One region of the Phyllobacterium sp. CCNWLW183 genome, then DNA from elsewhere that is predicted to be linked to it. Evidence: predicted binding sites of a transcription regulator. Region 1 holds the regulator's gene; the other holds the start of a gene.

What was found. Region 1 encodes PhoB, which activates phosphate uptake and scavenging genes when phosphate is short. Its sites were predicted from a motif close to TGTCATNNANCTGTCAT; they were not measured.
Region 2: a site for PhoB is predicted at 5,018-5,034, ahead of V9K95_RS10790 (esterase-like activity of phytase family protein). Genes of this name have one in related genera too.

What each region holds. Positions count from the first base shown of each region.
Region 1 is NZ_JBBCBN010000010.1:133,112-139,842, forward strand. Features, by position in the region: gene V9K95_RS21370 (ABC transporter ATP-binding protein/permease) at 1-1,299, shown strand, start outside; gene phoB (phosphate regulon transcriptional regulator PhoB) at 1,463-2,149, opposite strand; gene phoU (phosphate signaling complex protein PhoU) at 2,166-2,894, opposite strand; gene pstB (phosphate ABC transporter ATP-binding protein PstB) at 2,918-3,733, opposite strand; gene pstA (phosphate ABC transporter permease PstA) at 3,748-5,487, opposite strand; gene pstC (phosphate ABC transporter permease subunit PstC) at 5,480-6,731, opposite strand, start outside.
Region 2 is NZ_JBBCBN010000004.1:85,793-92,523, forward strand. Features, by position in the region: gene smc (chromosome segregation protein SMC) at 1-1,178, shown strand, start outside; gene ppdK (pyruvate, phosphate dikinase) at 1,325-3,994, shown strand; gene V9K95_RS10785 (polysaccharide deacetylase family protein) at 4,069-4,818, shown strand; gene V9K95_RS10790 (esterase-like activity of phytase family protein) at 5,102-6,460, shown strand; gene V9K95_RS10795 (NAD-dependent epimerase/dehydratase family protein) at 6,531-6,731, opposite strand, start outside.

The DNA of each region.
Region 1 (6,731 bases):
GATTATGGCAGTGCCACGCTGGCCTTTACGGGCATTGCGCTCTACGTGCCGCTCAGCACATGGATTGCCATGCGTATTGGCCGCGCTCTTGAAAAACTCACCCTCGCCATGCAGCAATCCGAAGGCAGTTACAGAAGTGAGCTGACCACATTGTTGCGCCGCAGCTTTCAGGTTGCCGCTGCCAATGGCGAGACTGTTCAAAAGTCGTTAAATGACAAGCTTTACAGAAGCGTCGACAATAATTGGGGGCGTTTCAATGTGTTCGATGCCTGCTATATGTCGTTCACCTCGATCTACAATTTCTTTTCCGCCCGTATTGTCGCCTATATACCCGGTCTTCTGCCCTATATGGGTAATACGATCAGCTTCAAGAACTATATTACCGGTTCCGAGCTTGTTGGTTCGATGATCAATGAATGCTCCTGGTTTATCCATGTCATGCCCGCAATTGCCAATTTGAAGGCAAATGCACGGCGCGTTACCGAATTGGCCCAAGCGGTCGAGCGTGTCAGCCAGCCCTCGGAATATTATCGGTCCACCGGTGTCAGTGAGTTCAAATTTGCAACACAGCATGAAGCCTTTGGCGTCTCGGTGCGGGGACTTGAATTGATGCACCGCGACAGCGAGGCCAAAGCTTTTCTCACGCTTGGAAATATGCGGTTGCGCAAGGGCCAATGGGCTTACATCAAGGGCGATTCCGGTAGTGGAAAAACCTGTTTGCTCAAAGCAATGAACGGGCTTTGGGGTTATGGCCGTGGTGAAATCTTTTACCCGAAAGATGCGGCAACGATGTATGCGGCGCAAGAGGTCAAACTTCCCGGCGTCTCGCTGAAACAGCTCGTATGCCTCCCAATGGATGAAAGCCGTTTTGGCGATTCCTCCGTTGCGGCCGCCCTGCACCGCGCCGGCATGGGCGACTTTATTGAAAACCTTGGTGAAGAATGCCGCGATGGCACGTCTTGGGACCAGCTCCTGTCGGGTGGTCAGAAGCAGAAATTGGTGCTTGCGCGCATATTGCTGCACAAGCCTGCGGTTTTGTTTCTTGATGAAGCAACCGGCGCGCTGGACCCGGACTCCAAGATCGCCTTCCATCAGGCCATCAAGGATCATTGCGCCGGAACCACCGTTATCAGCGTGATGCATGAGATCGAAGCGCCACGCTCGGTTTCCGGCGAAAACTTCTATACGCATATTTTGGAGATCAATGGCGGCACAGCCATCCAGCGGCCACTTCTGGAGACATTGGTCGAGCCAGATCCGCTACCAGCAACAAACTTCCCGCTGATTGCCGCCGAATAGCCCTTTTCGGAACACCGCGCTTTTTGTCCGGTAGAAGCAGTTCTGTTTAAATGAGACTACCGGTCATTTGCGCAAGCCATCTCTAGCGCAAATTGGCTCATATAACGCCGATTCTGTTTCCCGGCCGAGACAGAAATTCGATAAAGAAAAACGCGCTTTAATCCTATCCGAAGGAATAGCCTGCACCGCGCACGGTCCGGATCGGATCAAGCGATCTGCCAATATTGATTGCCTTGCGCAAACGGCCAACATGCACGTCAACCGTGCGGTCATCGACGTAAATATCCGCGCCCCATACATTGTCCAGGAGCTGTCCGCGCGAGAACACCCGGCCTGGAGACTGCATCAGGAATTCCAGCAGGCGGAATTCTGTCGGTCCGAGCTTGAGTTCACGCTCTTTGCGGAAAACCCTGTGCTGTTCGCGGTCAAGTTTCAGATCTCCAAAGCTCAACACATGCGACAAGAGACTTGGATTGACCCGGCGTAGCATGGACTTGATGCGTGCCAGCAATTCCGGTGTCGAGAACGGCTTGACCATGTAATCATCCGCACCGGTTGAAAGACCGCGAACACGCTCGCTTTCTTCACCGCGCGCGGTCAACATGATGATCGGCAGGATTTCTGTCTCGCGCCGAGCACGCAGGCGGCGGCAAAGTTCAATACCGGAAAGGCCTGGAAGCATCCAATCGAGGATCAGCAGATCCGGCACCTTTTCGCGCAAGGCGATTTCGGCTTCGTCACCACGGCTGATGGTTTCGACAATATAGCCTTCTGCCTCCAGATTATAACGCAGGAGAACACTGAGGGCATCTTCGTCTTCAACGACTGTGATTCTGGGAGCTATAGGCATGGTCTGCTTCCGGCAATTATGGCGTTACTGGCTCGTCAAGAATAACGGTATGCGACTGATCTTCCTTCGGGCGTTCCGCCGGAAGCTGTGTTCCCGTTACAATGTAATAGACCGTCTCGGCGATATTGGTGGCATGGTCACCGATGCGCTCAATATTCTTGGCGCAGAACAAAAGATGCGTGCAAGCGGATATGTTGCGCGGATCTTCCATCATATAGGTCAGGAGTTCGCGGAACAGCGACGTGTAAAGCGCATCAATCTCATCATCGCGTTCACGGACGATATTGACCTGTGCCACCGAGCGTGTCGCATAAGCGTCGAGAACATCCTTAAGTTGTGTCAATGCCAGTTCTGCGATGGTCTGCAGGCCGCGATAGACAGAGAGCGTCTGGCGCGTATCGTTGACGGCTACGACACGCTTGGCAATGTTCTTGCCAAGATCGCCGATACGCTCAAGATCGGATGAAATGCGGATCGTACCGATTACTTCGCGCAAGTCGATCGCCATTGGCTGGCGCTTGCCGATGATGGTGATCGCCTTTTCGTCAATCTCGCGCTGACCGGCGTCGAGGATAAGGTCGTCAGAGATCACGCGCTGGGCAAGCGCATTGTCCGAATTGACCATGGCCGACACAGCCTGTTCGACCATGCGCTCCGCATGTCCGCCCATCTCTGCAATCTTGTGCGTCAGAAACTTCAGTTCATCGTCATAAGAGCGGACGGTGTGTTGTGCTGTGTCAGTCATTGTCTAACCCTCTTCCCGTGAGATCAACCGAAACGTCCGGTAATGTAGTCCTGCGTGCGCTTTTCGGTAGGGCTGGTAAACATCATTTCAGTGTCACCGACTTCAACAATATTTCCAAGATGGAACATTGCCGTGCGTTGCGACACGCGTGCCGCCTGCTGCATTGAGTGCGTGACGATGACGATCGTGTAGTTCTGGCGCAATTCGTCGATCAGTTCTTCAACCTTTGCCGTCGCGATAGGATCAAGCGCCGAGCAAGGCTCGTCCATCAAAATCACTTCCGGGCTGACCGCAATGGCGCGCGCGATGCAAAGACGCTGCTGCTGTCCGCCGGAAAGACCTGTGCCAGATTCATGCAGACGGTCTTTCACTTCCGCAAACAGGCCTGCGCGCTGCAGGCTTTTTTCCACGATTTCGTCGAGATGACTCTTGCTTTTGACAAGACCATGAATGCGCGGGCCATAGGCAACATTTTCGAAGATCGACTTCGGAAATGGATTTGGCTTCTGGAATACCATGCCGATACGGGCGCGCAACTGAACCACGTCGATCTTGGGATCATAGATATCGCGCTCATCAAGCGTGATATTGCCCGTGACCCTGCAGATCGAAATCGTATCATTCATGCGGTTCAGGCAACGCAGGAAAGTCGACTTGCCGCAACCCGATGGTCCGATAAGCGCGGTGACTTCCTTTTCCCTGATATCGAGACTGACTTCAAAGAGCGCTTGTTTGGCTCCGTAAAATACGGAGACGTTTTCGCCCTTCATCTTTATCGCAGGCTGGTTCGAGGAGTTATGCAATTTCTTTTCCACATCAACTTCGGATAACATGTTCATGTCCTTGTACCTCATTACCAGCGACGTTCAAAACGTCGGCGCAGCATGATCGCCGCAGCATTCATCACGAATAGGAACACCAGCAACACCAGAATGGCTGCGGCAGTCTTTGCCTGGAAGGCGACTTCAGGAAGGTCGGACCACAGATAAATCTGCACCGGCAGCACCGTCGAAGCGTCGGTTATCCCACCAGGAATATCGACGATGAACGCGACCATGCCGATCATCAGCAGCGGAGCCGTTTCGCCCAGAGCATGCGCCATGCCGATAATCGTGCCGGTCATGATGCCGGGCATGGCCAGAGGCAGCACATGGTGGAAGATGGCCTGCTGATGCGATGCACCGACGCCCAGCGCCGCTTCCTTGATTGAAGGAGGTACGGAGCGAAGTGCAGCGCGCGATGCAATGATGATTGTCGGCATTACCAACAGTGCCAGCACCAGCCCGCCAACCAAAGGGGCGGAACGTGGAAGGTCAAAGAAATTAAGGAACATCGCCAGTCCGAGCAAGCCGAAGACAATTGATGGAACGGCTGCAAGATTGTTGATATTGATTTCAATGATCTCGGTCACGCGGTTTTTCGGCGCAAACTCTTCAAGATATATGGCAGCACCGACCCCTAGTGGCAGGCAGAGCAGCAATGTTACGGCGAGCGTCCAGAGCGTTCCGGTCAATGCACCGCGAATACCTGCAAGTTCAGGCTCACGCGAGTCACCCGAGGTGAAGAAGCGGGTCGCAAAGGCACGTTCCACCAGGCCCTCGGACTTCATCTTTGTGAGCCAGATCGCAGCCTGATCCTGCACGCGGCGGTTTGATTCCGGCGTGACAAGCGTCAGCATGGACCAGCTGCCGGGAGCAGCAGCTTCGGCGCTTGCAGGTGTTATCAGCTTGACGCCATCAATGCCCGAGGGGCTGATCTGGCTCGCCTTGATCGTCCCGCCATTGACGTTGACAAGCAGACTGGGCAGCTTCTCATCCAACTCAATAGCGACATTAGCGTCGGTGATGCGGGCATTCAGCGTCTGCGCCTCTGCTTTGATCGCATCGATCTGGCTTTGCAACGAGCTTGCTGCATTTGCATCAAGGCCAGGGATCAGCTTTTCAAGACGTGCGGATTCTGTCGTCAACTTTTCCAGACGCTCAAACAGAAAACCCTGCATTTCCTGAAAAGCCTTGGCGAAATCATCACCCGATGAACGCAGCGAATAGGTCTCGCCGTTAAGGGTCTGGGAAAGCGTTCCCGTACCTTCCAGCACGATTTCCGATGTCTGATAACCCTTCAGGAACTGATCTGCATCATCTGAAAGCAGAACAGGGACGGTCACTTCCTGACCGATCAGCGAAGGATTACCCGAAATCATGCGGCGGAAATCGTCGGATGCACCTGAACTGAGCAGGCCATTCAACGCGCGACGTTCCGCACGGGTTGAAACATCAGGAAACTGAGCAGCCAATGCGTCACGAATGATCTTGTCGTAATTACCAGCAAGAAGCGTCACAGGATCGCGGGTATTTTGCGGGTCCAATGCCGCCTGATCTGCGGTAACCTTCAGATCTACCCGATATTCTGAAAACGCGGGCAAGCCCTTGAACAGAACATCGAGCAAAACAACCGACAGAAACAGTGCCGTCAGAATAATTGCTGCGATCCCGTAGAATTTGAAGCGCCGCTCTGCGCGGTAGCGCTTCTTGACCAATGCATCGCGTGGGTAGTCGGTAACGGGAATGCCGTTGGATATGGTGATGTCAGTCATATTGTTCCCGATATCTCTTGACGATCTGGAGCGCGATGAAGTTGAGGACAAGCGTGAAGAAGAAGAGCACGAAGCCGAGAGCGAAAGCCGAGAGCGTTTTGGCACTGTCGAATTCCTGATCTCCAACCAGAATGGTCTTGATCTGCACGGTAAAGGTCGTAACCGCTTCGAGCGGATTGAATGTGAGGTTGGCAGCAAGTCCGGCTGCCATGACCACGATCATCGTTTCGCCGACTGCACGGGAAATTGCCAGCATGAATGCCGACACGATGCCCGGCAAAGCCGCAGGAAGGATAACCTTCTTGATGGTTTCGGACTTTGTTGCGCCCATCGCATAGGAACCATCGCGCAGGCTTTGAGGCACGGCATTGATCACATCATCCGAGAGCGACGACACGAAGGGGATAATCATCATGCCCATGACAAGTCCGGCAGCGAGTGCCGATTCCGACGAGACCGAGAGACCAAAGGTTTCGCCCCATCCGCGGATGAATGGCGCGACTGTCAAGGCAGCGAAGAAGCCGAGCACAACAGTAGGCACACCGGCCAGAATTTCGAGAATAGGCTTCACAATTGCACGCGTGCGCGGGCTGGCATATTCAGCCATGTAGATCGCTGCAAACAGGCCGAGCGGACCAGCAACTGCAATAGCGATCACAGTGATCAGCAATGTGCCGACCACCAGCGGCACAATGCCAAATGCGCCGGATGAACCGACCTGATCAGCCCGGATCGCCGTTTGCGGCGACCATTGCAGACCAAACAAAAAGTCGATCGGCGATACTTTGGTGAAGAACTGGATGGTTTCGAAAACCACGGAAAAAACAATGCCGATTGTCGTCAGGACAGCAATGGCCGAACAGGCCAGCAAGACATATTTGATCAGTCGCTCGACGCTGTTTCGCGCGCGAAACTGCGGCCCGATCAGACGAAAACCCATCATTGCGGCGGCCAATGCAAGGGCAACGCCGCCAATCAGCAATAACCAGCCAGTAAGGCTGACAGCGCTTGAATAGGCCGATGCGGCATTGGCCAGTTCGGGCGAGGCAGTGCCTGCATAAGTACCGGCAAGAATTGAATGAATGTCGCGAAACACCGCGCTGCGGCCAAGACCATCAGCAATAGTGGCCGGGTCAATACCCGCAAGTGCCTGCGCCTCGACATATCGATTGGCAAGCGGCGCTCCCAGAACATAGACCAGAAGCATGGACAGCGCGATCAAAGCCGCAAGAAACATGCCGTGA
Region 2 (6,731 bases), on a different contig from region 1:
CTCTTGCGGAAACGCGCGCCATTTATGATGGGCTAAGACGTGAAGCGGAAGCCCGGATACGCCGCCTCGAGTCGATCGGGCTTGAGCGTAAAAGCTGGATTACCCGCGCGGAGAATGCAGATCGTCAGATAAAGTCGCTTGGGGAGCGGCGTCTGGAAGCGGAGAGGGAAGCCGCCAATCTCGCCGATGCACCCGAAGAAATCGCCGAGCGTAACCGCGCTCTGCTTTCGCAACTCTCCGAAGCCGAAGAGCTGCGTAAAAGCGCGGGCGATAAACTGGCTGTAGCGGAGGCCAGACAGCAGGAACTTGACCGGGCCGCAACAGAAGCCATCCAGTCGCTGGCCACTGCTCGGGAAGGCAGGGCGCGGGCTGAAGAACGTCTGTCAGCGGCACAGGAGCGCCGTAAGGACACGGAAGCGCGCATTTTCGAAGCGCTCAATTGCGCACCGCACGAGGCGATGAAATTGACTGGGCTTGGTCCAGACGACCCGCTGCCCGACGTCGACGTGACCGAACGCAATCTTGAGCGGTTGAAAATCGAACGCGAACGATTGGGCGCCGTGAACTTGCGAGCCGAAGAAGAACAGGAAGAACTGTCTGTTCGGCTTGAAGCAATCATCAATGAGCGCGAAGATATTATCGAGGCCGTAAAGAAGCTGCGCCAGGCCATCCAGAGCCTAAATCGCGAAGGACGGGAGCGTCTTTTGGCAGCATTTGAAGTGGTCAATGTGCAGTTCAAGCGGCTTTTCACCCATCTTTTCGGTGGTGGAACAGCGGAATTGCAACTCATCGAGTCTGATGATCCGCTGGAAGCTGGGCTCGAAATTCTTGCTCGGCCCCCAGGAAAGAAGCCGCAAACGATGACGCTTCTATCTGGTGGCGAACAGGCGCTGACAGCCATGGCCTTGATCTTCGCGGTATTTTTGACGAACCCAGCTCCAATCTGTGTGCTGGATGAGGTTGATGCACCGCTCGACGACCATAATGTCGAGCGTTTCTGTAATCTGATGGATGAAATGGCGGCGTCGACCGATACTCGTTTTGTGGTCATCACCCACAATCCGATCACCATGGCCCGCATGAACCGGTTGTTCGGGGTGACGATGGCAGAGCAAGGCGTTAGCCAACTGGTTTCAGTCGATCTTCAGACTGCAGAGCAGTTGCGGGAAGCAAGCTAAGCTGCGTAAATGACTAAACATTTCAAGACTTAACGCGGATTTACCCTGCTAATCGATTTGAATGCTGCAATGCAGCATTTGGCGCTGGCGATTTCCGCATTCATCGCGTAGACCTCAATGAAGCGTTAGCGGCATGGGAGGCTGCAATGGTAAAATGGGTTTATACTTTTGGGGATGGCAAGGCAGAAGGTTCGGCGGGAGATCGCAATCTTCTCGGAGGAAAAGGCGCAAATCTTGCCGAAATGTGTTCGCTGGGCTTGCCGGTTCCCCCCGGATTTACAATCACTTCGGAAGTTTGCAGCTGGTTCTATGAGCATGAGCGCAGCTATCCGGACACGCTTGCCAAGGAAGTCGGACAGGCGCTGGAGCATATTGCCAGTGTAACCGGTCGTACCATTGGGGACAGCAAGAAGCCGCTTCTGGTTTCAGTGCGTTCCGGCTCACGCGCCTCCATGCCTGGAATGATGGATACGGTCCTTAATCTCGGGCTCAATGACGAAACCGTGGAAGCAATTGCCCAGGAAACAGGCGACCCAAGGTTTGCCTATGACAGCTATCGCCGCTTTATTCAGATGTATTCTGATGTTGTCATGGGGCTGGATCATTCAGTTTTTGAAGAGATACTCGAGGATGCCAAGGCCAATTTGGGCCACGATGTCGACACTGCGCTGACTGCCGACGATTGGAAAAATGTCGTTGCGCAGTACAAGGCCAAGATCGAGGAAGAGCTAGAAGAGCCTTTTCCTCAAGACCCTGAACAGCAGCTTTGGGGCGCTATAGGCGCGGTCTTTTCAAGCTGGATGAATGCGCGGGCCGTCACCTACCGGCGTTTGCATAACATACCTGAAAGCTGGGGTACGGCTGTCAGCGTCCAGGCCATGGTATTTGGCAATATGGGCGATAAATCTGCTACTGGCGTAGCCTTCACGCGCAATCCGTCTACGGGCGAAAAGAAGCTCTACGGCGAATTCCTGGTTAATGCACAGGGCGAAGATGTCGTGGCAGGTATCCGCACCCCGCAAAATATTACCGAGGAAGCACGCATCGCTGCGGGTTCTGACAAACCTTCGCTGGAAAAGATCATGCCGGCAGCATTTGCCGAATTCTGCGCTGTTTCGGACAAGCTTGAGAAACACTACACGGACATGCAAGACCTTGAATTTACTATTGAAAATGGTAAATTGTGGATGTTGCAGACCCGATCCGGCAAGCGCACCGCCAAGGCTGCGCTGAAGATTGCAGTTGAGATGGCGGATGAGGGTTTGATATCCCGCGATGAGGCTGTTTTGCGCATTGAGCCTGCATCTTTGGATCAATTGCTGCACCCGACAATCGACCCGAAGGCTAAGCGCGAAGTTATCGGAACGGGTCTTCCCGCATCGCCTGGCGCGGCTACTGGTGAGATTGTCTTCTCGTCGGAAGATGCGGAACAATTGAAGTCAGAGGGCCGCAAGGCCATTTTGGTCCGTATTGAAACCAGCCCTGAAGACATTCACGGCATGCATGCTGCAGAAGCAATTCTGACCACACGCGGCGGCATGACAAGTCATGCTGCCGTGGTGGCGCGCGGCATGGGGAAACCCTGCGTTTCAGGCGCTGGGGCGCTTCGTGTTGACTATCGAAACGAGACACTGCTCGCTATGGGCGTTACCCTCAAAAAGGGCGATATCATTACGATTGACGGGGGAATCGGTCAGGTTTTGAAGGGCGCTGTGCCAATGCTTCAACCTGAATTGTCGGGCGATTTTGGCAAGATCATGGAATGGGCAGATGGTGCCCGCCGCATGAAAGTGCGCGCCAATGCCGAAACTCCCAATGATGCCCGTACGGCGCGTTCCTTTGGCGCCGAGGGGATCGGCCTATGCCGAACGGAGCATATGTTCTTTGAAGGCGAGCGCATTATTGCCATGCGCGAAATGATTTTGGCAGAAAGCGAGAAGGGTCGACGCGCTGCTCTGGATAAGCTGCTGCCAATGCAACGCGCTGATTTCATTGAGTTATTTGAAATTATGCACGGCCTGCCCGTAACGATTCGCCTGCTTGATCCACCACTTCACGAGTTCCTGCCGAAGACAGACGAGGAAATCGCCGAAGTCGCGGCAGCCATGAAGATCAGCTCCGACAAATTACGGGAGCGAACAGAATCCTTACATGAATTCAATCCCATGCTGGGACATCGCGGTTGCCGTTTGGCAATTTCCTACCCGGAAATTGCCGAGATGCAATCCCGCGCCATATTCGAAGCGGCGGTGGAAGCGGCCAAATTGACTGGCGCACCGGTCGAGCTGGAAATCATGGTGCCGCTCGTCGGTCTTCGAGCTGAATTGGATTTTGTGAAAGCGCGGATCGATGCGGTTGCGGCGGATGTGATGAAGGAGACTGAAATCAAGATCAGTTACCTTGTGGGTACGATGATCGAACTGCCACGAGCCGCGATCCGTGCCAATTCAATTGCGGAGGCTGCCGAGTTTTTCTCGTTTGGAACCAATGACTTGACCCAGACGACGTTCGGAATATCCCGCGATGATGCATCTTCGTTCCTGATGACTTACCAGCTCAAGGGTATCATTGAGCAGGACCCATTTGTGTCGATTGACGTGGATGGCGTAGGCGAACTGGTGAAGCTGGCCGCGGAAAAAGGCAGGGCAACCCGGCCAAACATAAAACTTGGAATTTGCGGGGAGCACGGCGGCGATCCGGCATCGATCCATTTTTGCGATCAGGTAGGACTGGACTATGTTTCCTGTTCACCGTTCCGGGTGCCTATTGCCCGGCTTGCCGCGGCGCAGGCATCAGCAAAAACCAAAGGAAAATAAAGGCTTATTGCCATAATTCCGCTTAGTTCCAAGTGCTGTTCGCCGCAGGTTCTCTCGTCTTGCGGCAATATATCATGCGTTTTATCACCACAGTTCAAGTCACATGTTCCATCGCGCTCGCAGCAACTGCTGCCAATGCGGGCAACCATCCGCATTTTGTCGAGCCACAACTTTACATTGCAAAGGGCGGAGCTGCGGCGCCGCAGGTCGCGCTCACTCTTGACGCCTGTTCAGGCCAGACTGATCAGAGAATTCTCAGCTTTTTGGTGGAGAACAAGATCGCTGCAACGATTTTCGTTACTGGCCGATGGTTGAAGCGCAATGCTGCTTCGGTGGCAATCATGAAGGCGCACCCAGAACTTTTTGAATTGGAAAATCATGGGCTTAACCATGTTCCAGCCATCGATAACCAGCCTTTGATGTTTGGATTGAAGACCGCCGGATCATTGCCCGCGATACGATCTGAGATTGAAGGTGGTGTAAATGCGATGCAGATCGCCACCGCCGGAAAACCTGTCTGGTACCGCGACGCGACTGCTCGCTATAGCGACGATGCAGTGAAACTCATTCATGAAATGGGGTACCGGGTTGCAGGATATTCGCTCAATGCCGACATGGGGGCATCCTTGCTTGCGGGCCAAGTGGAGCAGCGGATTTCCGCCGCAAAAGACGGCGATGTCATCATCGCCCATATCAATCAGCCGAGTCGGACGGCAGGGGCCGGGGTGGTAAAAGGCATATTGGCACTGAAGCAAAAGGGCTTCCGTTTCGTTCGGCTGAACGATGTGATTGAAAGTGAGAAGCCAGGTACTCCAAATGCTTGATTGCAACTTAACGCAATCAAATTGCAATTCGAAGTAGAGAATTTTGGGGAAGAATCGGCGATTCTTCGGCAAGTTTCATCAATTTTGCGGTGATCCGGTTCCTGAATCCGTTCTCCATCAGAATTTTTGCCCGTTTCATCACAATATCTGGGTTACTCCTCCAAACTTCACAAACGATGCGTGCTCTCCTTCATCAGGATGTCATGAAACCATAAAATCACGGACACAAAGAGCACCTAAGCGTTGCTGGACACTTTTACTTCAAACTTGATGGTGATGCTCCATGCGCTCAATTTCCGCTGCTCTGTTTCTTACCACCGCCATGATGGCATTGCCGGCCTTGGCGGCTGAACAGGAGTTTCCCGCCAAACTCGTTTCCCATGCGATCCTTCCTGCCAACACAATGGTGAAGGCACCGGAAAACGCGCCGGAACATCTGACTCATGCAGGCAAGTTTACAACCGCTGATCGCAAGCGTGCTGTGGAACTCGGAACAGTGCCGGGCAAGGATGGGGTAAGGCTGACCGGCTTGTCATTACCCTTTGATGGACAACCTTTGCAGGGCTTCTCCGGCATCAAGGCGATTGGCGATGGAACATATTGGTCATTGTCGGATAATGGCTTTGGAACGAAGCTGAATTCGGTCGATGCAATGTTGATGCTGCACCATCTGGCGTTTGATTGGGACAAGGGAACAGTCGAGCGCAAGCAGACGATTTTCCTGACTGACCCAGACAAGAAAGTGCCTTTCCCCATTGTCATGGAGGCCAGCGACACACGCTACCTGACGGGCAGCGATCTCGATATTGAATCCATCCAGCCGGTTGCCGATGGTTTCTGGCTGGGCGAAGAGTTCGGCCCATATTTGATCAAGGTAACAATGGATGGCAAGGTTACGGATGTCGTCGCGACCAAGGTTGGCGACAAGGATGTTCGCTCGCCGGATAATCCTGCAATCACGCTACCAGCCAATCCGACGCTCAAAAATCCGGCCTTTAATCTGAAACGTTCCGGCGGTTATGAAGGCTTGGCGCAATCAAAAGACGGCACCAAATTATATGCACTGCTTGAAGGTCCGCTTTTCGGGGACGACGGCGCTGTTGAGAAGGTTGATGACCAGCCCGCATTGCGGGTAATTGAATTCGATATTGCGTCCAAAAACTGGACGGGTCGCAGCTGGCTTTATCCCCTTTCCGCAGGTGGCGAGGCCATTGGCGATTTCAACATGATCGATGCGACAACGGCGCTGGTAATCGAGCGTGACAATGGCGCGGGAACTGCCGCGAAGGCTTGCGCTGACCCCAAGGCGCCAACGCCCGATTGCTTTGACAAACCATCCAAGCACAAGCGCATCTACAAGATCGAAATGACTGACGCGAATGTGGATAAGGCGGTGCGCAAGATCGGATATATCGATTTGCTAAAAATCGCTGATCCCGACAACAAGAAACGTCAAGGCGGCGGCGAAGGCTTCTACGATATGCCTTTTGTCACCATTGAAAATGTCGATATTGTAGACGATAGCCACATCATCGTCGGCAATGACAATAATCTCCCATTCTCCGCAGGCCGCGCGGTCGACAAGGCGGATGACAATGAATTCGTCATTCTGGAAGTCGGCGACCTGCTGAAAGCGAAGTAATAGATATTGCTGCTGGGGATTGGTCGCGAGATTTAAGCGATCAATCCTCCAGCGCAACGCTTTGCAAAGTCTACTCCGCTTTTCTGCTGATCAAAGCGCCCGCAGGCAAGATTTCCAGACTACGCCGGTCCATTTGTGCCAGCACTTCGCCAAAACCAAAGCGCGCTTGCCATCCAAGAGCGCGTTCAGCCTGGCTGGAATCATATATGCGATCAATGGAGTTCGGAAGGCTCCAACCTCGCTGCTCGAATGCGTCGGCAAGATCTGGCGC